Regions from separate parts of the Variovorax glucosi genome, predicted to be linked through region 3. Evidence: predicted binding sites of a transcription regulator. Region 3 holds the regulator's gene; each other region holds the start of a gene.
What was found. The regulator sigma-54, encoded in region 3, starts transcription at its own class of promoters, with help from an activator protein. The targets are predictions, from matches to a motif close to TGGCANGNAANCTGCTTT.
Positions count from the first base shown of each region.

Region 1 (7,534 bases), on a different contig from region 3:
ATCGGCACGCCGTAGCGCGACGACGCGTCGGCCATGCCGCGCAGCATCTCGGCGGCCGGGTCCATGCCGCTGCTCCACATCGCGTTGACCACGGCGGTCGGTCGTCCGCCCATCGCGTAGATGTCGCTGACGTTGACCATCACGCTGCAATAGCCGGCAAACCACGGCATGCGGACGATGAAATCCTCGACCAGGCCTTCGATGGCGAACAGCAGATAGCCGCCGTGCCCGTCCGGAATCGCGGCGCAGTCGTCGCCGACAGGCACCGCCTGCGCCAGATCGGACGCACCGCCCGGCAGCGCGCGACCGAGCGCGGAGACCACGTCGCTGATGTCGCGCTTGTGGGCGAAACCCCGGCTGTCGCGGAGTGCCGCGACGATGTCGGTGAGCTTCACCTTATCCACGGCAGCGCGCCCGCGATACGAAGCCGCTGACCGGGTCGTGGCACGGCGGATAGAAGTCGAAATCCGGCTGCATCTCGACGTGCGGCCGCCCGTGGATCGCCAGCGTCCCGGTCGTACGCCAGTGCAGCTTTTTGAATAGCGCCTCGTTCTGCGCCTGCACATGCGCCATGAAAGTTCCGCAGCCCTGCGCCCGCGCCCGCGTCACGGCCAGCCTGATCAGCGTCGCACCCAGGTGTCCCTGGTTCCGGAACGCCGCATGCACGGCCAGCCGCGAGCCCCACCACAACCCCGGAGACGCTTCGTGGATCCGCACGGTTCCGACGATCTGGTCCGGCATTCCGCCGATGCACGACATCGCGACCAGCAACTGCGCACTTTCGTCGATCTCGTCGCGGTCGTCGCCCAGGAAGATGCCCTGCTCGACACAGAACACCGCGCGCCGCAGCGCATGTGCGCCGTCGCGCTCCCACTGCTGCACGGCCTCGCGCACGAGGAAGCCGGTCGGCGCATAGACCGTTACCTCGTCCGCCGTGTCGTCGATGTAGGACATGGCTCAGGTCTCGTACACGGAAAGCGAAGAACACGCGCCGCATTTGCCGCAACCCGCCTTGATGTCGCTCGACCGCAGATTCGCGGCCGCGACCCGCTGGCCGAGCGGCTGCAGGATCGACTTCATGAATTCCGGCGTCGGCGCGGGATGGTCCTCCAGCGGCGTGCCGCTGATCGGCACGAAAGGCACGACGAACGGATACACGCCCAGCGCCAGCAACCGGTCGCAGATCTCCAGGATCGCTTCCCGCGTGTCACCCAGCCCGGCCAGGATGTAGGTACTGACCTGCCCGCGCCCGAACACGCCGACAGCCGCCTCGAACGCGCTCATGTAGCGCGAGATCGGTACGCTGGCCTTGCCCGGCATGATCTTCTCGCGCACGGACGGCGTCACGACTTCGAGATGCATTCCCAGCGTGTCGATGCCGGCCGCCTTCATGCGGTGGAACCACTGGTCGTCGTCCGGCGGCTCGCACTGGCCCTGGATCGGAATGTCGACCGCCGCCCTGATCGCGAAGGCGCTCTCGCACAGGATCTGCGCGCCGCGATCGGTCGCGTTCGGCGTGCCGGTGGTCAGCACCATGTGCCTGATGCCGTCGAGCAGCACGGCGGCGCGCGCGACTTCTGCAAGTTGCTCCGGCGTCTTGCGCGCGACGGTACGGCCAGCCGCGAGCGACTGGCCGATCGCGCAGAACTTGCAAGTTTTCTTGCGACTTTCGTAGCGGATGCAGGTCTGCAGCACGGTGGTCGCGAGCACGTCGCTGCCGTGCAGCGTGGCGATGTGCGAATACGGCACGCCGTCGAAGGTCTGCAGCTTGTAGAAGCGCGGCTGCTTGGGGAAGCTGACGCTGGCGATCGGGATGCTGCCGCGCGTGATCGTGCTGTTGCCCTGCGCGTCGGGCGCGAGCGCAGTGAACGGCGAATTCCACGCGGTCGACGTGTGCACCGGCACCATGATCGTGTGGCCATCGACGGTGACGGCCTTGTGGTCCGACGGCCCCGCACCGCCGCGACGGCTGGCCGCGCCGGCCGACGGATCAACCAGCCGCAACCCGAAGGACTGCAGCTCGGTCATCAACTGGCGGCTGCTTGGATTGGCTGTGGTCGTGGTCATGGGACGTGCTTCCGTGGAAAGTCGAGAAAGTCGGGGAAGGAGGTGCGCCCGCAGGCATCGGGAAAGTGGTCGCGGCGGGACGTTCGTTGATCGCCAGGCTCAGCAGCTCGGGCCGCGCATAGTGGCCGACCGAATCCATCATCCGTTTGCGCTTGGTGATCAGGGCCATGTCGAGGTCGGCGATGACCATGCCCTCGCCCTCGGTCAGCGGCGGCGCCAGATGCTTGCCTTCGGGCGAGACGATGGCCGTGTGGCATCCGCCGCGCAATGCTTTCTGCAATCCGGCGTCGGGTGTGATGGCGACGATCTGCGCATCGGTCAGCCAGCCGGTGGCATTGACGACGAAGCAGCCGGATTCGAGCGCGTGATGGCGGATGGTGACTTCCATCTGCTCCGCGAAGATCGGGCCGACCAGCGAGCCCGGGAACTGCGCGCAGTGGATTTCCTCGTGCTGCGCCATCAGCGCATAGCGGGCAAGCGGGTTGTAGTGCTCCCAGCAGGCCAGCGCGCCGACGCGGCCGACGCGGGTGTCGGCGACCCTGAGACCAGCCGCGTCGCCCTGGCCCCAGATCATTCGCTCGTGGTACGTCGGTGTGATCTTCCGGCGCTTGAGCGCCAGCGTGCCGTCGGCGTCGAACACCAGTTGGGTGTTGTAGAGGCTGCCGTGGTCGCGCTCGTTGACGCCGAGCACCACGACCACCTCACGCGCCCGCGCCCTCTCGGCGACTGCCGACGTCACCGGACCGGGCACGACGACCGCGCGTTCCATCAGCCGGATGTGCGCCGGCCCCTGCAGCACCGGCGGCTGCACGAAGGAGAAGTACGGGTAGTACGGAACGAAGGTTTCGGGAAAGACGACGATCTGCGCGCCCTTGCCCGCTGCCGCATCGATCGCCTCGCACACCTTGGCCAGCGTGCCGTCCTCGCTCTCGAAGTCGGGCGCGATCTGGACGGCGGCGGCGCGGACGATGCGGCCCATGGTCAGAGCGTCCAGGTATCGAGGATCACGGCACCGGCTTTTTTATGCAGCAGCACGATGTCGAGCACGTCGAGCGGGCTGATCGGCACGATGCCCGGAATCAGCGAGCCTTCGCCGTGGCCGTACAGCGCCTGCAGCGCGAAGCGGCAGGCGTACACCTTGCCGCCCTCTTCCATGAACTTGACGATCTGCTTGTTGAAATTCTGGTGGCCGGGAAAAGCTTCGTCGCCGAGCGTCGGGAAGCCGCGCTGCACGCCGAGCGTCACGCCGGGGCCGTACAGCAACACCGAGGTTTCGTAGCCCTTGCGCTTCAGGCGCGTGGCCTGCAGCAGGTTCACGAAACCGATCGAGCCTTCGAAAGCCACGGTATGGAACGTGACCAGGGCTTTTTCGCCCGGTTCGGCCTTGACGTCTTCGAACACCTTTTCTTCGTAGTCGACGAGGAAGTCGCCTTTCTGGTTGGCTGGCTTGGTGACTTTGGGCATGTGGACTCCGTGCAGGAATGAGTGGTTTGGACCTTCTCTTTCGCATACCGTGTGCCATGCCGCAAGCCTGCGGATGCGATCAAGCTGCGATCAACCAGCAACCGCGCGCGCTGCGGGTCGCCAAAAAGAATTCCGGTCGCATCCGGACGGTCGACGCCTGTCGCTTCCGATGCCTGTCCGCACCCGAATGAAGCGCGATCCATGCAATCAATGCACCCGATCATCGGTACCGATCGCACCTGATCCATGCATGCATCTCCAGTGGCACGGGCATGCTTCATGCGTCGTTCAATGAGCCGGCATGCAATCAACCGATGCAATCAAGTCGTGCGATCAATGCAGCGAACCGATGCCCAAACTCACGAATCACTGGCAAAGACAGCTCGACAGCAGCGAAAAGCCCGCCTACCTGATGCTGGCCGACCTGATCGCCGACGACATCCGCACCGGACGACTGACCGCGCGCGACAAGCTGCCGACGCTGCGCGACTTGGCCATCGACCTGCGGCTGAACTACACGACCGTCGCTCGCGGCTATGCCGAAGCGCGCAAGCGCGGGCTGATCGATTCGCGCGCCGGCACCGGCACCTTCATCCGCGGCAGCAGCCCTAGCCTGCCGTTGCGCGGCGGCGGCGGTGCCGAGATGACGATGAACCTGCCGCCGGAGCCGCAGGATGCGGCCCTGCTCGAGCGCATGCGCGAAAGCGCCGCCCGCGTGATGGCCGACACCGATCCGTGGGACCTGCTGCGCTATCAAGATTTCGGCGGCACCCCGCGCGACAAGGAGGCCGGCATGCAGTGGCTGCGCCGGCGCGTGCCCGATTGCCGGCTCGACCAGATCCTGGTCTGCCCGGGCATCCACAGCGTGCTGACCGCGCTGTTTTCGCAGCTGGCCAGGCCGGGCGAGCTGATCTGCGTCGAGGCGCTGACTTACCCCGGCGTCAAGGCCATCGCGACGCAGCTGGGCATCCAGCTGCATGCGCTGCCGCTCGACGAAGAAGGGCCGATGGGCGAATCCTTCGAACACGCATGCAAGACGCTGCGGCCGAAGGCGCTGTACTGCAACCCGACGCTGAACAACCCGACCACCGCGACGATCTCGCGCGGCCGGCGCGAGGCACTGGTCGACATCGCGCTGCGCTATGCGATACCGATCATCGAAGACGACGCCTACGCAATGCTGCCGCGCCAGGCGCCGCCGGCTTTGGCCACGCTCGCGCCGGATCTCACGTACTACATCACCGGCTTCTCGAAGACGCTGGGAGCGGGCTTGCGCAACGCCTATGTGTGTTCGCCGAGCGCGCGGCAGTCGCAGCGGCTGGCGGGCGCACTGCGCGCGACGACGGTGATGGCTTCGCCGATCACCAATGCGCTGTCGACGCTGTGGGTGGAAGACGGCACCGCCGAGGCGATGCTGCAGGCGGTGCGGAACGAATCGAATGCGCGCCAGGCGCTGGCGAGCAAGCACCTGGCGGTGCACGGCGTGCAGCCGGTGAGCGAAAGCTTCCACCTCTGGCTGCCGCTCTCTTCCGCGTGGAGCACGCTGGAATTCGCCTCATACCTGCGGACGCAGAATGTCGGCGTGGTGGCGAGTGCGGCTTTCTCGACCGACGGCATGCCGCCGGAAGCCGTCCGCATCTGCCTGGGCGGACCGATGACGCGCGACGAATGCGATCATGCGCTGAGATTGATCGCTGAAACCCTGGCGCATCCGCTGCATCCGCACGCCACGGTCATGTGACGGCGGAGGGCGGAAGGCGGAAGGCGGAGGACGGGAGAGGTCCGGATCAGCGGTAGGCGTAGTGGCCGCGAACCATGCGTCCCCGCTCACGATGCGCGGGCACCCAGACCTTCCGCTTCTTGGCATGCGGACGGCCGTGCGGCTGCATTTGCGGACGGTCCATGTGCGGCGCCAGTTGACGCGGAGGCGGTGCGGGTTGCGAAACTGCGGCGACGGATACGACGAGTGTCGCGAGGGCAAGGATGAGCTTCTTCATGTTGGATATTTTTGGAGTCGTACCGACATCGGCACATCTGGAAACTAACCCGTGCAATGACCCGGAACCAGCGGACGACTACGGCTTTACCTGACGAATACACAACTGTCGGCGAAGATCGAAGCTAGGAAACATCATATGAATACTTTTGCATTCAAGATAAGTGCGATTGTTGGATCGCTCGCTCTTTCGGCCGGACCGGCCACCGCAGCACCGCCGCCACCCGCCAAGGCGCCTGCGGCGAACATGCTTTCGCAGCTCACCGGCCAGAGCGGTACGTTCACGCTCATTGCACAGACGAACGTGCTTTACGGCGCCACCGGCAGCTTCACCGAGAAGGCGCTGCAGCCGGGCGACTACACCTGCGGCGACGGACTGTTCGGCGACCCGGCGCCGGGGATGGCCAAGTCCTGCTACACCGTCCGGAAGACGCCGCTGCAGTCGATCGACGCGCCTTACAACGCGCCGTTGCAACTTCACGCTTCGGCAACGGCACCGACGACCGCCGCGCCTTCGGCAAAGATCGCGATCGCACTGCCGCCGCCGGTATTCAGCGTCGCCGATCCGGAGTCGTATCGCAAGACGGCAGCGCTCTTCGGCACCGACGACGGGATCACTTATCGCTACGGCCTGCCGTCCATACGCCCGGTCACCACCACCAGTTATCCGGGACCACGGGCCAGCAAGAGCTATGCGACCCTGTCGGGCCAGCGCAAGGAGATGCAGCTCGACGGCAAACCCGGCAACCGGGGCTGCGGCACCGGCATCGAAGCATGGTGCGGCACCTACCAGTTCGGCGACTACCTGACCGGCGACCCGGGCGACTACAGCTCCAGCATCGTGAACGTCGGCTACCTGCCCGATGCGACGCCGTCGGCGGAATGGCCGGAGCCGAAATACTGGGGCGTCGCGAGCCTGCAGACGCTCGGCGTGGCGCACAACACCATCGCCTGGAAGCCCGAAGTCTCCTGGACGACCTACGGCGGGCCGAGCAGCGACGGCGGCGCGAACGACGCCAACACCGTCCAACTCGCGGGTGCCCGCGGCGGCTCGCCGATCGGCACGGCCGCGCTGGACGCCAGACCGGTCGCGTCGGCACGCGGCTACGGTCGCGGCGGCTGGGTCAACAACACGCTGACGGTGTTCGCCAACGGCTGGATCACCAGCTCCGGCTCGAACACCTCGCACAACTTCATGAAACTGAAGCTGCCCGACGGCAAGACGCCGACGGCGATCGCCATCACCAACAGCGGCGAGTTCGCGCTGGTCACGGTCTGGGACACGGCCGCCTTCAAGGGCCAGATCGCGGTCATCGCGCTGACCGACGGCTGCGCCTTCTGCGAGACCAAGCCCGAATCGCAGTGGGAAGCCAACTGGGGCAGCCACCGTGGCCGCTACGCCGGCCTGCCCGGCCTCGGCAATTACCTGGGCGCGAAACTCGTCGGCTTCGTCGACCTGCCCGACAAGCTGCGCGCACCGACCGAGATCAGCGCCACCACCGGCAAGACCGATGCCGACTACCAGCGCGTTCGCAATTTCTTCAAGGACCATCTGCAGTCGGAAGCCAATCGCCGCCGTTACGACACTGGCGACTTTTCGCCCGCGATCGCGCGCACAGGCATGGCGGTCGTCATCAGCAAGAGCGAGAAGCGCGCGGCTTTCATCGACCTGCGGCCGCTGTTCTCCTATTACCGTGCGCAGTATCTGGTGAAGGAGCAGGCCGGCTGGAACGCCCTGATGGCCAGCCGAGGCGATCGGCCCGACCAGTGGCCGTTCAGCTTCGACGTCGCACCGGCACAGAAGCCGCTGGTCGTCAAGGTGATCGACCTTCCGCAAAGCCCGACCGCCGTCAAGGTGACGCTGGAACCGCCCTTCCGCGCGTTCATCGCGACCGAGGAAGGCAAGCTGCGGCTGTTCGATCTCGGCAGTCGCTATCTCGACCAGCAGGCGAGGAGCGAAGGCCGGCCGGACGACATCGGCGAGCGCGCCTCCCTGGACGTCGGCGC
Region 1 covers NZ_JBPJZE010000001.1:503,506-511,039, forward strand. Annotated here, with positions in the region: gene ACSFA3_RS02470 (sll0787 family AIR synthase-like protein) at 1-395, opposite strand, end outside; gene ACSFA3_RS02475 (MSMEG_0567/Sll0786 family nitrogen starvation N-acetyltransferase) at 397-954, opposite strand; gene ACSFA3_RS02480 (MSMEG_0568 family radical SAM protein) at 958-2,028, opposite strand; gene ACSFA3_RS02485 (Nit6803 family nitrilase) at 1,991-3,046, opposite strand; gene ACSFA3_RS02490 (MSMEG_0572/Sll0783 family nitrogen starvation response protein) at 3,049-3,531, opposite strand; gene ACSFA3_RS02495 (aminotransferase-like domain-containing protein) at 3,881-5,272, shown strand; gene ACSFA3_RS02500 (hypothetical protein) at 5,319-5,528, opposite strand; gene ACSFA3_RS02505 (hypothetical protein) at 5,667-7,534, shown strand, end outside.
Region 1: a site for sigma-54 is predicted at 3,721-3,738, ahead of ACSFA3_RS02490 (MSMEG_0572/Sll0783 family nitrogen starvation response protein). Genes of this name have one in related genera too.

Region 2 (7,534 bases), on a different contig from region 3:
ACGGATCGACGTTCACCGGCAGGCGGCGTTCGCGCCAGAGGTAGTAGAAGGTGTCTTCGTAGCCCGGCAGAATGTAACGCTCTGTGATGCCGAGGCGGTGCGCCAGCACGGTGGTGAAGCGGCGTGCGTCTTCGCTGGTGTAGTGCGTGGGAACGCGCTCGTCGGCGAAGATTTCGGGGTTGTGCCAGAGCGGCTGGCCGTCGGTGCGCCAGAAGATCGACAGCGCCCAGCGCGGCAGTTGCTCGCCCGGATACCACTTGCCCTGGCCGAAGTGCAGGAAGCCGCCGTCGCCGTATTCGGCGCGCAGCTTCTGCACGAGTTCGGTCGCGTAGCCGCGCTTGGTCGGGCCGAGCGCTTCAGTGTTCCATTCGGGCGCGTCGCGGTCGGTGGTGCAGACGTAGGTCGGCTCGCCGCCCATCGTCAGGCGGACGTCGCCGGCAACCAGGCGCTTGTCGACCGCATCGCCGAGCGCGAGGATCTCGGCCCACTGCGTGTCTGTGTACGGCTTGGTCACGCGCGGCGATTCGTGGATGCGCGTGACGACCATCTCATGGCCGAATTCGACTTCGGCATCGTCGACCACTCCTTCGATCGGCGCGGCGCTCGACGGCGTCGGCGTGCAGGCGAGCGGGATGTGGCCTTCGCCGGCCATCAGGCCCGATGTGGCGTCCAGGCCGATCCAGCCGGCACCGGGCAGATAGACCTCGCACCAGGCATGCAGGTCGGTGAAGTCGACCGTCGTGCCGCTCGGGCCGTCGAGCGCCTTCACGTCCGGCGTGAGCTGGATGAGGTAGCCCGACACGAAGCGCGCGGCAAGGCCCATGTGGCGCAGCAGCTGAACGAGCAGCCAGCCCGAATCGCGGCACGAACCGCTGCCGTTGGTCAGCGTTTCTTCCGGCGTCTGCACGCCGGGTTCCATGCGGATCAGGTAATCGACATCGGACTGAACTTGCTGATTGATGCCGACCAGGAAATCGATGGTGCGTTTTTCGGTGCGATCGATCTTGGCGAGATAGGCCTCGACCAGTGGCGTCATCGCGTCGGCGACGAGGTACTGGGCGAGTTCTTCGGCTTGTTCCGCGCTGTACTTGAACGGGAAGTTCTCGGCTTGCGGTTCGAGGAAGAAGTCGAACGGGTTGTAGACCGCCATCTCGACCACGAGGTCCACCGTCACCTTGAATTCGCGCGTCTTCTCCGGAAACACCAGGCGTGCCTGGTAGTTGGCGAACGGGTCCTGCTGCCAGTTGACGAAATGCAGTTCGGGTTCGATGCGCAGCGAATACGAGATGACGTTGCTGCGGCAATGGGGCGCGGGACGCAGGCGCACGACCTGCGGTCCCAATTGCACCGGCCGGTCGTACTTGTAATGGGTGACGTGGTGTAGAGCGGCGTGAATGGACATTTTTTGGTGGCGTCTTGTTGCGTCGGAGTGCCTCGGGCGACACGCATACTAGCCGACGAACAAAGCAATTAGCGCGCCATCACGAGCGTGCACAGGGGGCGGATTCGGATGAAAACACAGGGAAAAGCGGTCCCGGGCGACAGCCTGGACGACCGCCGGAGCAGTGCGGGCTTCGCTGCGATGGCGGGCTCGGTCGTGGGCACGGCGCTGCAATTGCAGCAGGCTGCGCTGTGGGATGCGAAGGTATATGCAGTATTGGTCGCGATTGCGCTGACGGGTTGGCTTCTGTTGCGCAAGACCAACGCAATTCGCGCCTGTTCATGGCGGCAGCTGGCATTCGCGCTGTCGATCGGGGCGATGGCGGGGCTGGGACTCACCGGCTGGCGCGCCGCGATCTACGCCGATGGCGCACTCGATCCGTCTTTGGAAGGCCGCGATCTGCAGGTCGTCGGCGTCGTCGCGCAGATGCCGCAGCACGGCGACGGCGCGATCCGGTTCCAGCTGGATGTCGAGTCGGCGGGCTGGGCTTCGACGGCGGACCGAGCCGTGTCGATGCCGCGAATCCCTGCGGCGCTCGCGCTCGGGTGGTATGCCAACGGGACAGGGTTGTGGGGTCGAGGTGCGACCGAGACTGCGATCGGCGGCGCGCAGATCGCTGCGCCGGGGCCGCTGCATGCGGGAGAGCGCTGGCGTTTCACCGTCCGGCTGAAGGCGCCGCACGGAAATCTGAATCCTTACGGCTTCGACCAGGAGCTCTGGATGTGGGAGCAGGGCATGCCGGCCAGCGGCTATGTGCGGACCGGCAAGCAGGACGCGACGCCGGAACGGCTTGCCATGACATGGGCGCATCCGGTCGAGCGCGCACGCGAGGCGGTGCGCGATGCGATCCTCGCGCGCATCGACGACCGCCGCCTTGCCGGCGTGGTAGCCGCGCTGGTCACTGGAGATCAGGCGGCCATTGAGCGCGCCGACTGGGATGTGTTTCGCGCCACAGGTGTCGCGCATCTCGTCGCGATATCGGGTCTGCACATCACGATGTTTGCCTGGCTTGCCGCGCTGGCCATCGGTACGGCCTGGCGCCGGAGCACGCGGCTGATGCTGTGGATTCCCGCGCAGCAGGCCGCGCTGGCGGGCGGCGTCTGCCTTGCCGGGCTGTATGCGCTCTTCAGCGGCTGGGGCGTGCCTTCGCAGCGAACCATCTGGATGCTCGCGGCCGTCGCGCTGCTGCGGCTGTCGGGACGCCGCTGGCCGTGGCCGTTCGTCTGGCTGCTGGCCTGCGCGGTGGTGGTCGCCATCGATCCCTGGGCGCTGATGCAGGCGGGGTTCTGGCTCAGTTTCGTCGCGGTAGCGGCGCTCTTTGCGACCGATGCGGCAGAGAACGTCGATGCAAACAACGTCAGTAAGGGTGGCTGGCGACAGCACGCGATGCAGATGGTGCGGGAGCAGGGCGTCGTCACGCTGGCGCTCACGCCGCTGACGCTGTTGCTGTTCCAGCAGTTCTCGGTCGTCGGCCTGCTTGCCAATGCGCTGGCGATTCCGTGGGTGACGCTGGTCGTCACGCCACTGGCGATGCTCGGTGTCGCGCTGCCTGCGTTCTGGGACCTGGCAGCGCTGTCGGTGCAGGCGATGGCGTGGGTGCTGCAGCGGCTCGCCGCCTTGCCGTTCGCCGCTGTGTCGATGGCCGCGCCGCCGCTGTGGCTGGCGATGGCCGGAATCGCGGGCGGCGTGTTGATCGCGATGCGCCTGCCGTGGGCGCTGCGGCTGCTTGGGCTGCCTTTGCTGCTGCCGGTTCTGCTCTGGCAGCTTCCGCGTCCCGCATCGGGCGAGTTCGACCTGCTGGCCGCCGACATCGGCCAGGGCAATGCGGTGCTCGTGCGCACCGCCACGCACAGCCTGCTCTACGACGCCGGCCCGCGCTACAGCCTGGAAAGCGATGCCGGCCATCGTGTCCTAGTTCCGCTGCTGCGCGCGCTCGGCGAGCGGATCGACCTGCTGGTGCTGAGCCATCGGGACAGCGATCACACTGGCGGCGCTGCTGCGGTGCTGGCGACGCAGCCGCAGGCGGAGCTGCTGAGTTCGATCGAGGCGACGCATCCGCTGCAGGCGTTGCGGCCGGTGCGGCGTTGCGTCGCGGGGCAGCGCTGGGAATGGGACGGAGTGGTTTTCGAGGTGCTACATCCGTTGGCGGGCGACGCGTCGGTCAACGGTGGTCTGCCCAAGCCGAACGCGGTCTCTTGCGTGCTGCGCGTCGGCAACGGTCGCGCTTCCGTGCTGCTGGCCGGGGATATCGAGCGGCCGCAGGAGCTGGCGCTGGTGGCGCGCGGTGCGCCGGGTGTGTTGCAGGCCGATCTTTTGCTGGTGCCGCATCACGGGAGCAAGACTTCGTCGACGGTCGAGTTGTTGACCGCAGTGCGACCGAAGCTCGCGATCGTGCAGGCCGGCTATCGGAATCGCTTCGGGCATCCGGCGCCCGTCGTTCTGGAAACCTATGCGGCGCAAGGCGTGACGGTGATCAACAGTCCGCATTGCGGCGCGGCCAAATGGTCGAGCGTTGCGCCGTTGGACGTGCGTTGCGAGCGGGAGGCGCGGGCGAGGTACTGGCATCACCAAGTTCCCTGAACGGCTGCGCCGGCCGGCCGGGTTTTCCCTTGAAAAGTTTCGCCTGCAGCAACTTTCCGCGGTTCTCTTGACGCACCGAAGCCGCGCTGCGTTCAATGCACGACGCGTTCAACGCGTTCCGTAGAACGAAACAAGAGACAACCATGCTTGGACAAACGCGCACCCCGCCTTCCATGCTCGCGCACCGGGCCGTGGAGCCCACGTCGTCGGTCGAGCGCGCCTGCCGCGTGCTGCGCGCGCTGTCGGATCCCGGCGTCACGCGCCTGACCGACATCGCCAGCGCGACCGGGCTCGACAAGACGACCGTGCTGCGGCTGCTCGAAGTGCTCATGAACGACGGCTTCGTCGTGCGCAACCTGCAGACCAAGCACTACAGCCTCGGTCCCGAACTGCTGGTGCTCGGCGCCGCTGCGCTGGCCCGCTTCGACCCGCGTCCGCTGGTGCGGCCGTCGCTGCTGCGGCTGACCGGACACTTCGAGGACAGCGTGATCCTGTCGATTCCGAGCGGCATCGAATCGCTGTGCGTCGATGTGGAGGTCGGCCGCTATCCGATCCGCGCGAACTACCTCTCCATCGGCAGCCGCCGTCCGCTGGGCGTCGGCGCCGGCAGCCTGGCGCTGCTGGCCTGGATGCCGGAAGCCGAGCGGCAGGCCGCGCTGACGGTGATCGCGCCTCAGCTGCAGCGCTATCCGCGCATCACCGCGCAACTGCTCGAAGAACACTGCCTTGAGGCACGCGAGCGCGGTTATGCGGTGTTGCTCGATGTCGTGGTCGAGCGCATGGGCGGGATTTCGGTGCCGATCCTCGGCGTGGACGGCCGGCCGGTCGCGGCGATCAGCATCGCAGCGCTCAACGACCGCATCACATCGCGCGAGGCCGAACTGGCGCAGGCTTTGCGGCGCGAAGCCGCGACCTGCGAAGTGCTGTGGAGCGGCGCCGTGAATGTCGTCAGCGCCGGCGGTGCGACTTCGGGCACACGACGCCCCGGAACACACTGACATGAACACCTCGACCTCGACGGCCTGGATTGCCGGCGTCGGCGGCACCGCCTTCGGCCGGCACGAAGGGCAGGGCGCGCTCGACCTGATGGCGCAGGCCGCCCAGCAGGCGCTGACCGATGCCGGTCTGAAGCGCGCCGACATCGACGGCCTTCTCTGCGGCTATGCCACCACGCTGCCGCACCTGATGCTTTCGACGCTGTTCTGCGAGCGCTTCTCGCTGGACCCGTCCTATGCGCACAGCCTGCAGGTCGGCGGTGCGACCGGCGCGGCCATGTTGATGCTGGCCCGCGAGCTGGTGCGCAGCGGCCGCTGCCGCAATGTGCTGGTGGTCGCCGGTGAGAACCGGCTGACCGGCCAGTCGCGAGACAGCGCGATCCAGACGCTGGCGCAGGTCGGCGATCCCGATTACGAAGTGCCGAACGGTGCATCGGTTCCCGCGTACTACGGTCTCATGGCGTCGCGCTACCTGCACGAAACCGGTACCACCGAGGCCGACCTCGCCGAATTTGCCGTGCTGATGCGTGCCAATGCAGCGCGCCATCCCGGCGCGCATCTCACGGCGCCGATCACGCTGGCCGACGTGCTCGCATCCAGGCCGATCGCCGCGCCGCTCAAGCTCATGGATTGCTGCCCGATCTCCGACGGCGCGATGGCACTGGTGGTATCCGCCGCACCCGGCGACCGGCCCCGCGTCGCCCTGACCGGCGCCGGGCAGGCGCACAGGCACCAGCACCTGAGCGCGATGGCCGACGTCATGCAGTGCGGCGCGGCTGTCGCAGCCGATCGCGCCTTCGCCGAAGCGGGGCTCGACGTGGCCGACATCGACCATCTCGGCATCTACGATTCCTTCACCATCACGCTGGCGATGCTGCTGGAAGAAATCGGCTTCGCACCTCGCGGCGGTGCGGCGCAACGCCTGCGCAACGGCGATTTCTCTTCCGGCGGCGCGATGCCGCTGAATACGCACGGCGGGCTGCTGTCGTTCGGGCACTGCGGCGTGGCCGGCGGCATGGCGCATGCGGTGGAAGTCTTCCGGCAGATGACGGGCCAGGCCGGCGCCCGCCAGGTCGCAAGGCCGCGTCACGCCTTCGTGCATGCCGACGGCGGCGTGATGTCCTCGCATGTCAGCCTGATTCTTTCGCAGGAGCCTTCGCAATGACCGCTGCCATGACTTCGTTCAGCGCGCTGGCCGCACCCTTTCTCGACGGCCTGGCGCACCGGGAGATCCGCTTCCAGCGCTGCACGGACTGCGGTACCGCGCAGACGCTGGCGCGCCATGCCTGCGCGCATTGCGGCTGTGATTCGCTGCTCTGGGAGACGTCGCGCGGCGCAGCCACGCTGCATGCCGTCACCGTGGTTTCTCGCGCGCCATCGGATGCGTTCCGCGCGCTCGTTCCGTACACGCTGGTCATCGCGCAGCTCGATGAAGGCCCGCGCCTGATGGCGCACGGCGAAGCGGATGCACGAATCGGCGACCGCGTATCGGCCGGCTTCTTCGAACACGACGGGCGGACGCTGGTCCGCTTTTCGCCGGCCACCGGATAGCCGCGCGCATCGGGGCATCGGTCAACAAAAAAACCAATGGAGACAACGACATGCATTCGATCCGCTTGCCCTCACGCCGCCATCTGCTCGCTGCTGCGGGCGTCGCGCTGAGCCTCGTCCTGCCGACGATCGCCCAGGCGCAGGGGTACCCGACCAAGCCTGTCAAGCTGGTCGTTCCTTACCCGCCCGGCGGGCCGACCGACATCGTCGCGCGGCTGGTGGCGCAGAAGCTGTCCGAGCAGATGGGGCAGCCGGTCGTCATCGACAACCGGCCGGGCGCGGGAGGCAACCCCGGCGCCGAGATGGTGGCGCGCAGCGCGGCGGACGGTTACACGCTGGTCGTCGCGACCACGGCGCATGCGATCAATCCGTCGCTGTTCAAGAACCTCGGCTATTCGCTGTCGAAAGATTTCGTGCCGATTTCGCAGCTGACCAGCGGCCCGCTGGTGATCGTGGCCAACCCCGGCCTGCCGGCGAACGACGTGGCCGAACTCATCGCGCTGGCGAAATCGAAGCCGGGCGAACTGAACTTCGCTTCGTCCGGCAACGGCCAGTCGACGCACCTCTCGGCCGAGCTTTTCGCGTCCATGGCCGGCGTGAAGATGAACCACATTCCGTACAAGGGCAGCGCGCCGGCCCTCACCGACACGATGGGTGGCCAGACGCAGCTGATGTTCGACACCATGCTGTCCGCCATGCCGCACGTGAAGGCCGGCAAGCTGAAGGCATTGGCCGTGACCAGCGGCACGCGTTCGCCGGTGGCGCCGGATTTGCCGACGGTCGCCGAATCCGGCCTGTCCGGCTACGAGGCGATCGCCTGGAACGGCCTGCTGGCGCCGGCCGGCACACCGCCGGAAGTCGTGTCCCGGCTGAGTGCCGAACTGAAGAAGGTGCTCGCTTCGCCCGATGTAAAGGACAAGTTCGAGGCCCAGGGTTTTGCCGCGAGCTGGAACACGCCGGCCGACTT
Region 2 covers NZ_JBPJZE010000001.1:1,081,855-1,089,388, reverse strand. Annotated here, with positions in the region: gene ACSFA3_RS05175 (transglutaminase family protein) at 1-1,402, opposite strand, end outside; gene ACSFA3_RS05170 (DNA internalization-related competence protein ComEC/Rec2) at 1,583-4,021, shown strand; gene ACSFA3_RS05165 (IclR family transcriptional regulator) at 4,165-5,019, shown strand; gene ACSFA3_RS05160 (thiolase family protein) at 5,021-6,181, shown strand; gene ACSFA3_RS05155 (Zn-ribbon domain-containing OB-fold protein) at 6,178-6,567, shown strand; gene ACSFA3_RS05150 (tripartite tricarboxylate transporter substrate binding protein) at 6,618-7,534, shown strand, end outside.
Region 2: a site for sigma-54 is predicted at 1,464-1,481, ahead of ACSFA3_RS05175 (transglutaminase family protein). Genes of this name have one in related genera too.

Region 3 (7,534 bases):
TCGCCGTATGGCGGATTGAGCATCATCGTGCCGCCGCCTTCGACGGGCGGCATGCGCTGAAGCGCGTCGCCGCCGCGGAATTCGATCGACGCGGCCACGCCCGCGCGCTCGGCGTTGCGCTCTGCGAAGTCGACCATCCGGAACGCAACGTCGCTGCCGAAGATGACCGGCGCGCCCACGGTGCGACTGGCTTCGGTTTCTCGCTGCTTCGTCTCCGACTCGTCCTGCAGCGCGTCCCAGACGTGCGGCTGGAACGGCAGCAGTTTCTCGAATCCGAAACGCCGCAGCGCGCCGGCCGGAATGCCGAGCGCGATCTGTGCCGCCTCGATGGCGATCGTGCCGCTGCCGCAGCACGGGTCGTACAACGGCGCGGTCGAAACTTCGCCGCTTTCCGGGTTCCACCAGCCGCTGGCAGCCAGCATGGCCGCAGCCAGCGTTTCCTTGAGCGGCGCGTCGCCCTTGTCCTGCCGCCAGCCGCGCTTGAAGAGCGGCTCGCCGGAGGTGTCGATGTAGAGGGTGCAGGTGTCTGTGGTCAGGTGCGCGAAGACGCGGCAGTCGGGCCACTGCGTCTCGATGCTCGGCCGCACGCCGCCGGCCTTGGCGCGGAAACGGTCGGCGATCGCGTCCTTGATGCGCAGCGTCGCGAAGTTCAGGCTCTGCAGCGGGCTGTGCTGGGCAGTGGTTTCGATCTTGAAGGTCTGCTTCGGCGTGAACCAGATTTCCCAGGCGACGCCGCCGGCGATGTCGTAGAGATCGGTCTCGCTGCGATACGGCGCATGGGCCAGCTCGACCAGCACGCGCTGCGCCAGGCGGCTGTGCAGGTTGAGCTTCATGGCGTCGCGCCATGAGCCGCGCACGAAGACTCCGCCGCGCGACGCCATCAGGTCGTCGCCGGCGAGGCCCGTGAGGCCATGCACTTCCTGGGCGAGAAAGTCTTCGACGCCGGCGGCGCAGGGAAGGAAAAGATTGAGCTGGTTCATGATTTCAAAGCGACTTGCGCAGATTGGCCGGCGCGATGCGCAGCGCCTCGCGGTATTTGGCGACGGTGCGGCGCGCGCATTCGATGCCCTGCTCTTTCAGCATCTCGGAGATCTGACTGTCGGACAGCGGTTTCTTGATGTTCTCGGAGGTCACGAACTGCTTGATGAGCGCGCGTACCGCGGTGCTGGATGCGTTGCCGCCGGTCTCTGTGCCGAGCGCCGATCCGAAAAAATACTTGAGTTCGACCGTGCCGTACGGCGTCGCCATGTATTTGGCGGTGGTCACGCGGCTGATGGTCGATTCGTGCAGCCCGAGTTCATCGGCGATCTCGCGCAGCACCAGCGGCCGCATCGCGAGTTCGCCGTGGATGAAGAAGCTCTTCTGCCGTTCGACGATGGCGTTCGACACGCGGAGGATGGTATCGAAACGCTGCTGGATGTTCTTGATGAACCAGCGCGCTTCCTGCAGCCGCTGCGACAGCGCCTGGCTGCCTTCGCCCTTGTGCTGCTTGAGCGCGCCGGCATAGATGTCGTGCACGCGCAGGCGCGGCATGACGTCGGGGTTGAGCATCACGCGGAACTTGATGTTGGTGCCGTTGCCGCTGCGCGTGACGATCACGTCCGGCACGATCACGTTGCGCTCGACGTCGACGAAGCGCCGGCCCGGTTTCGGCTCCAGCGTCGCGATCTGTTGCAGCGCCTTGCGCACTTCTTCCTCATTGCTGCGCGTGAGCGTGGCCAGGCGCTTGAAGTCGCGGCGCGCGAGCAATTCCATCGGATGCTTGCAGATGGCGATGGCGGTCTTGCGCACCTGCACCTGCTCGTCCGACTCCTGCGGATCGGCCAGCGCGCGCAGCTGGATCGCCAGGCATTCGCCGAGGTCGCGGGCGCCGACGCCGACCGGCTCCAGGCTCTGCAGCAGGCCGAGCGCGACCTGGAAGTGATGCACCAGATCGTCGAACTGGTCGTTGTCGTCGCCGGCCAGACCGGATGCCAGCGCCGGCAGCGAATCTTCGAGATAACCGTCGTCGTTGAGCGATTCGATCAGGAAGCGCAGCGCGGCGCGGTCGTTGTCGCCCAGCCGCAGGCTCAGCGCCTGCCGGTGCAGGAAGGACTGCAGCGATTCCTGGCTGCGCGCGAGCTCGGTCGCGTCGGCCCGGTCGCCGCCGTCGTTGGAGCTGATGTTGTTGGAGCTGGCCGGCGCATCGCCGCCCCATTCGCTATCGTCCGGCGCCATCTCGACGGTGCCGTCGCCCTCCCAGTCGGGCTGGGCGTCGGAGATTTCAGCGGTATCGGCGGCCGGCGCTTCGGATTCGGCGGTCGAGGTGCTGCTGCTGGCGCTGTCGCTCGACGATGCCGCCGCCGACGGAGCGAACTCCTCGTCGCGCGGTCCGGGCGCGTCGACCGAGTCGATGCCGAACTCTTCCCGCTGCGCTTCTTCGGCGGTGCGTTCGAGGAACGGGTTCTCGTCGAGCATCTGCTCGACTTCCTGGCTGAGTTCGAGCGTCGACAGCTGCAGCAGCCGGATCGACTGCTGCAGCTGGGGAGTAAGTGCGAGATGCTGCGATACCCGCAGCGACAGGCCTTGTTTCATGCCGTCCAATGCTTCAAGGTCACATCCGGAAGTGTTCGCCGAGATACACGCGGCGTACTTCGGCGTTGTCGACGATCTCCGCCGGTGTGCCTTCGGCGAGCACCTGCCCGTCGCTGATGATGAAGGCGTGATCGCAGATGCCGAGCGTTTCGCGCACGTTGTGGTCGGTGATGAGCACGCCGATGCCGCGGCTCTTCAGGAAACTGACGATGCGCTGGATTTCGATGACGGCGATCGGATCGATGCCGGCAAACGGCTCGTCCAGCAGGATGAAGCGCGGCTGCGTGGCCAGCGCGCGCGCGATTTCGACGCGTCGGCGTTCGCCGCCCGACAGCGCCAGCGCCGGCGAATCGCGCAGATGCTCGACGCGCAGATCGGCCAGCAGCTCTTCGAGTCGCTGGTCGATGCGCTGCTTGCTGAGCGCGGCCATGTTGCCCTTGGCATCGGGTTCCTGCTGCAATTCGAGCACGGCGCGCACGTTTTCGCGCACCGTGAGCTTGCGGAAGATCGACGCTTCCTGCGGCAGGTAGCTCAGACCCATGCGCGCGCGCTTGTGGATCGGCATGTGTGCGATCGGCTCGCCGTCGATGCTGATCTCGCCGGCATCGGCGCGCACCAGGCCGACGATCATGTAGAACGAAGTCGTCTTGCCGGCGCCGTTCGGGCCGAGCAAGCCGACGACTTCGCCCTTCTGCACCTGCAGCGACACGTTCTTCACGACCTGGCGGCTGCCGTAGCGCTTCTGCAGGCCGCGCACTTCGAGACGGCTGCCAGCGGATTCGGTCGACGAAACCGGCTTGGCCTCGTTCCTGACCAGATTGGTGTCGATGCTCACTTGGCCGCGTCTCCGCCGCCGAGCGTCGTGCTCGGACGCAAGCCGCGACCCGTCGGCGCGACCGGCGTCGCAGGAGCCGAGCTGCCCGCGGCTGGCTCGCCAGCCGCACGCGGCGTCAGGATCGCCCGAACGCGACCGCCCTGCGCACCGGCCGCCACGCTGGCGCCGGGCGGCAAGGCTGCGCCATTGACGGTGAAGGTGTCGTTGCCCTGGTCGTAGACGATCAGTTCGCCGGTGGTTTCGTCGTTCGGCTTCGCGCCGATCAGCCGGCGCATCACGGCGCGGCGGATGAACTTGACGTTGTCGGCGCGGCTGTCGTACTCGATGACTTCGGATTCGCCCTCGGTCCACTCGTCGATGCCGGCATCGCGCTTCTGCTTGTAATAGGCGAGCTTGCCCGGCGCCGCGGTGACGACGCCGTACTGATAGCCCTCGGGATCCTGACGCACGTCGATGCGCGCGCCCCGGATGATGATCGTGCCCTTGGTCACCACCACGCCGCCGGTGAACACGCTGGTCTGCTTGAGGTCGTCGTAGCGCATGGCATCGGCCTCGATGTTCATCGGCTTCGTCCGGTCGGCTTTTTCGGCCTGAGCGGGCATCACCAGCACCGCCATCAACGCGACAGCGGTCGTGGTGGCAACGACGATTCGGCGGGAGAGAGATCGGATGAGTGTGTATCGCTGGTTCATAAAGGCACGAAACTTGCTCGAAGATTGTAAGCGTCAGGTGCAATGGCTTGACGCGCAGACAAAAAAGCCCGCCGAAGCGGGCTGCCTCCCCGACGCCGGACGCTGCCCGGTGCGTGCGAAATCAACCCTTGCGGGCCTCGCCGATCAGGAATTCCGTGACCTGCAACGCGCGGCCCAACGAGCCGGCCGTGTCGCCGTCGATGTAGTACCGGCCGGCCACGCCGAGCGCCGGCACGCCTGCGACCTGGTAGTCGGTGGTCAGTTGCGTCGCGCGCTTTGCCTTGCCGACGACGGTGAACGACTTGAACAGTTCGCCGAACTTCTTCGCGTCGAGACTCGGCTGCTTCGCAACCCATGCCAGGATGCCGGCATCGCCGCTCAGCGGCTGGCGCTGTTGATGGATGGCCTGGAACAACGCCATCTGGAACTCGTCGACCTTGCCCATCGCTTCGAGCGTGTAGTAGAGGCGCTGCTTGGGTTCGGTGTCGTTGCCGACGAAAGGCACGGGAATGCGCTTGAACGCCACATCGGCCGGAAGCGTCTTCACCCAGGTCTCGAGCTGCGGCTCGAAGGCGGCGCAATGCGGGCAGTTGTACGAGAAGAACTCCACCACTTCGACCTTGCCGGCAGGCGTGTCGATCGGGGCGCGCTTGCCCAGGGCGATGAAGTCCTTGCCGGCCTTCGGCGCGACGGGGGACTGCGCATGCGCAGCAGTGCCGATGGTTACTGCGACGAGAGGAAGCAGGCCGAGCGACGCAGCGGTCAGCGAAAAGTCACGACGTTTCATTTGAAAAATTCTCCTGTGGGCTGAAAGAGCCTTGGGACGGCGCGGAGTTCCCGCGCCAGGGAGGCAGGCCGGTCGAGCTGCAGCGGCATCAACCGCTCAGCGCTGGACCCGGACCAGATTGGATTCGAGGCCGCCGCCGTCGAGCCGCTCCTTGAGGCGGTCGGCGTCGTCCTTCTTGTTGAACGGGCCGGCGCGCACGCGGTAGACGGTGCGTCCGGCCTGTTCGCGCTCGGTGATGCGGGCTTCGACGCCCATCAACGAGAGCTTCGCGCGCTGCGATTCGGCGTCGTCGGTGGTGCGGAAGGCACCGGCCTGGACGAAATACATGAACGGATCGGCGCCGGTGGAAGCGGCAGCCGCTGTGGTGCTACTGTCGCCCGAATTGCCAGACCGGGCACGCGCCAGATCGCCGAGAGGATCACTCGAAGCCGGCGGTGTGCGGGCAGCCTCGACCGGCACCGGCGCGCGAGTGGCGCGAGGCGGCACAGCCGCCGTTGCGCCTGGCGCGACGACAGCAGGACTCGAAGCCGACGCGTCCGAACTGGGCGGATTCAGCGGACCGACCGATGCAGGCTGCGTCGGCGCAGCCGGGCGAGCCCCGGCCTTGCCCGACAGAGGACCGTTCGGGTTCCAGTCGCGGTTCTTGCGCGCCTCGGCTTCGTCCTGTTCGGCGCCGCCGCGCTGCGTCTTGGTCATGAACGGGATCGGCACCTTGGTCACGTAGACCGCGATGCCTAGCGCCACGCCCAGGCCGAGCACGATGCCGACGATCAGCCCGATGACGGTGTTTCCGCGTTGTCTTGATTTCATGGTGGAGAAAAGGAGATTCACATCTTGCTCGGCGCACTCACGCCCAGCATCGCGAGGCCATTGTGCAGTACCTGCGCGGTGGCGGCGACCAGCGCCAGACGGGCTTTCTTGACCGCTTCGTCTTCGACCAGGATGCGTTCGGCGTCATAGTAGCTGTGGTAGCTGGCGGCGAGTTCGCGCAGATAGAAGGCGACGTCGTGCGGCGCGAAATCCTTTGCGGCGGCGGTCAGCATGTCCGGGTACTTGGCCAGCAGCAGCATCAGCGACTGCGCAGCGGGAGTCGACAGCGCGCCCAGATCGACGTCCTTGAGCGTGGCCGCATCGCCGCCGTCCTTCTCCTTCCAGGCCGCGAGCACCGAGCAGATGCGCGCGTGCGCGTACTGCACGTAGTAGACCGGGTTGTCGTTGTTCTTGGCGACGGCCAGGTCGATGTCGAAGGTGTATTCCGTATCGGGCTTGCGGCTGAGCAGGAAGAAGCGAACCGCGTCGGTGCTGGTCCATTCGATCAGGTCGCGCAATGTGACGTAGCTGCCGGCGCGCTTGCTGATCTTGACTTCTTCGCCGCCCTTGACCACGCGCACCATCGTGTGGAGCACGTAATCGGGGTAGCTCTTCGGAATGCCGGCATCGACCGCCTGCAGTCCGGCGCGCACGCGGGCGATGGTGCCGTGGTGGTCGGTGCCCTGGATATTGACGACGCGATGAAAACCGCGCTCCCACTTCGCGATGTGATACGCCACATCGGGCACGAAATAGGTGAACGTGCCGTCCTGCTTGCGCATCACGCGGTCCTTGTCGTCGCCATAGTCGGTCGACTTCAGCCACAACGCGCCGTCCTGCTCGTAGGTCTTGCCGGCGTCGATCAGTTTCTGCACCGTCGCAGCGACGCGGCCGCTGGTGTAGAGGCTGGATTCGAGGTAGTAATTGTCGAACTTCACCTGGAACGCCTTCAGGTCCAGATCCTGCTCGTGGCGCAGGTAGGCGACGGCGAACTGGCGGATGGCGTCCATATCGGTGATGTCGCCGGTGGCGGTGACTTCGCGGTCGTCGGCCTTGACGGTCTTCCGTGCCTGGAAGTCGGCGGCGATCTCGGCGATGTATTCGCCGTTGTAGGCCGGTGCTTTTTCGCCGCTCGGCCATTCGGCGTCGCCGGGCTTGAAGCCGAGGGCGCGCAAATGCGTGCTGTTGGCCAGCGTCTGGATCTGCACGCCGGCGTCGTTGTAATAGAACTCGCGCCAGACATCGGCACCTTGCGACGCCAGCAGATTGCAGATCGCGTCGCCCAACGCAGCCTGCCGGCCGTGGCCGACATGCAGCGGGCCGGTCGGGTTTGCCGAGACGAACTCGACCAGCACGCGCTCTCCGGTCGTCGGCTGCCTGCCGAAATCGGAGCCCGCAGCCAGCACTTCTCGCACCACCTGCTGCTTGGCGACGGTCTTCAGGCGGATATTGAGGAAGCCGGGGCCGGCGATCTCGATCGCGTCGACCCAACGTGCAAAAGCGGGCGTGGCGCCCAGCGCGGCGCTGAGTTCCTCGGCCAGTTCGCGAGGTTTGCGACCAAGGGGCTTGGCCAGCTGCATCGCGGCGGTGCTGGCGAAATCGCCGTGAGCAGGAACCTTGGGAGATTCGAACGCCGCCTTGGAGGCGGCGCCGGGAGAAAGGGATTCGAGCATGCTCGCGAGTGCCGCGAGGAGCTCCTGTTTGACCAATTGCATAGGAAGATTTTACCGGGGCTAACCCTAAAAGTTTTGTTCACAGTCATCGGCTGCCACGGCTGGCCCGTTAGCAGGAGCGGCACAACTCAAAGCCGCAGCAGTCTTCTTTCAACCCTCAAGG
Region 3 covers NZ_JBPJZE010000003.1:43,829-51,362, forward strand. Annotated here, with positions in the region: gene ACSFA3_RS14965 (THUMP domain-containing class I SAM-dependent RNA methyltransferase) at 1-980, opposite strand, end outside; gene ACSFA3_RS14970 (RNA polymerase factor sigma-54) at 985-2,574, opposite strand; gene lptB (LPS export ABC transporter ATP-binding protein) at 2,594-3,403, opposite strand; gene lptA (lipopolysaccharide transport periplasmic protein LptA) at 3,406-4,026, opposite strand; gene ACSFA3_RS14985 (thiol:disulfide interchange protein DsbA/DsbL) at 4,223-4,888, opposite strand; gene ACSFA3_RS14990 (SPOR domain-containing protein) at 4,985-5,698, opposite strand; gene argS (arginine--tRNA ligase) at 5,716-7,413, opposite strand.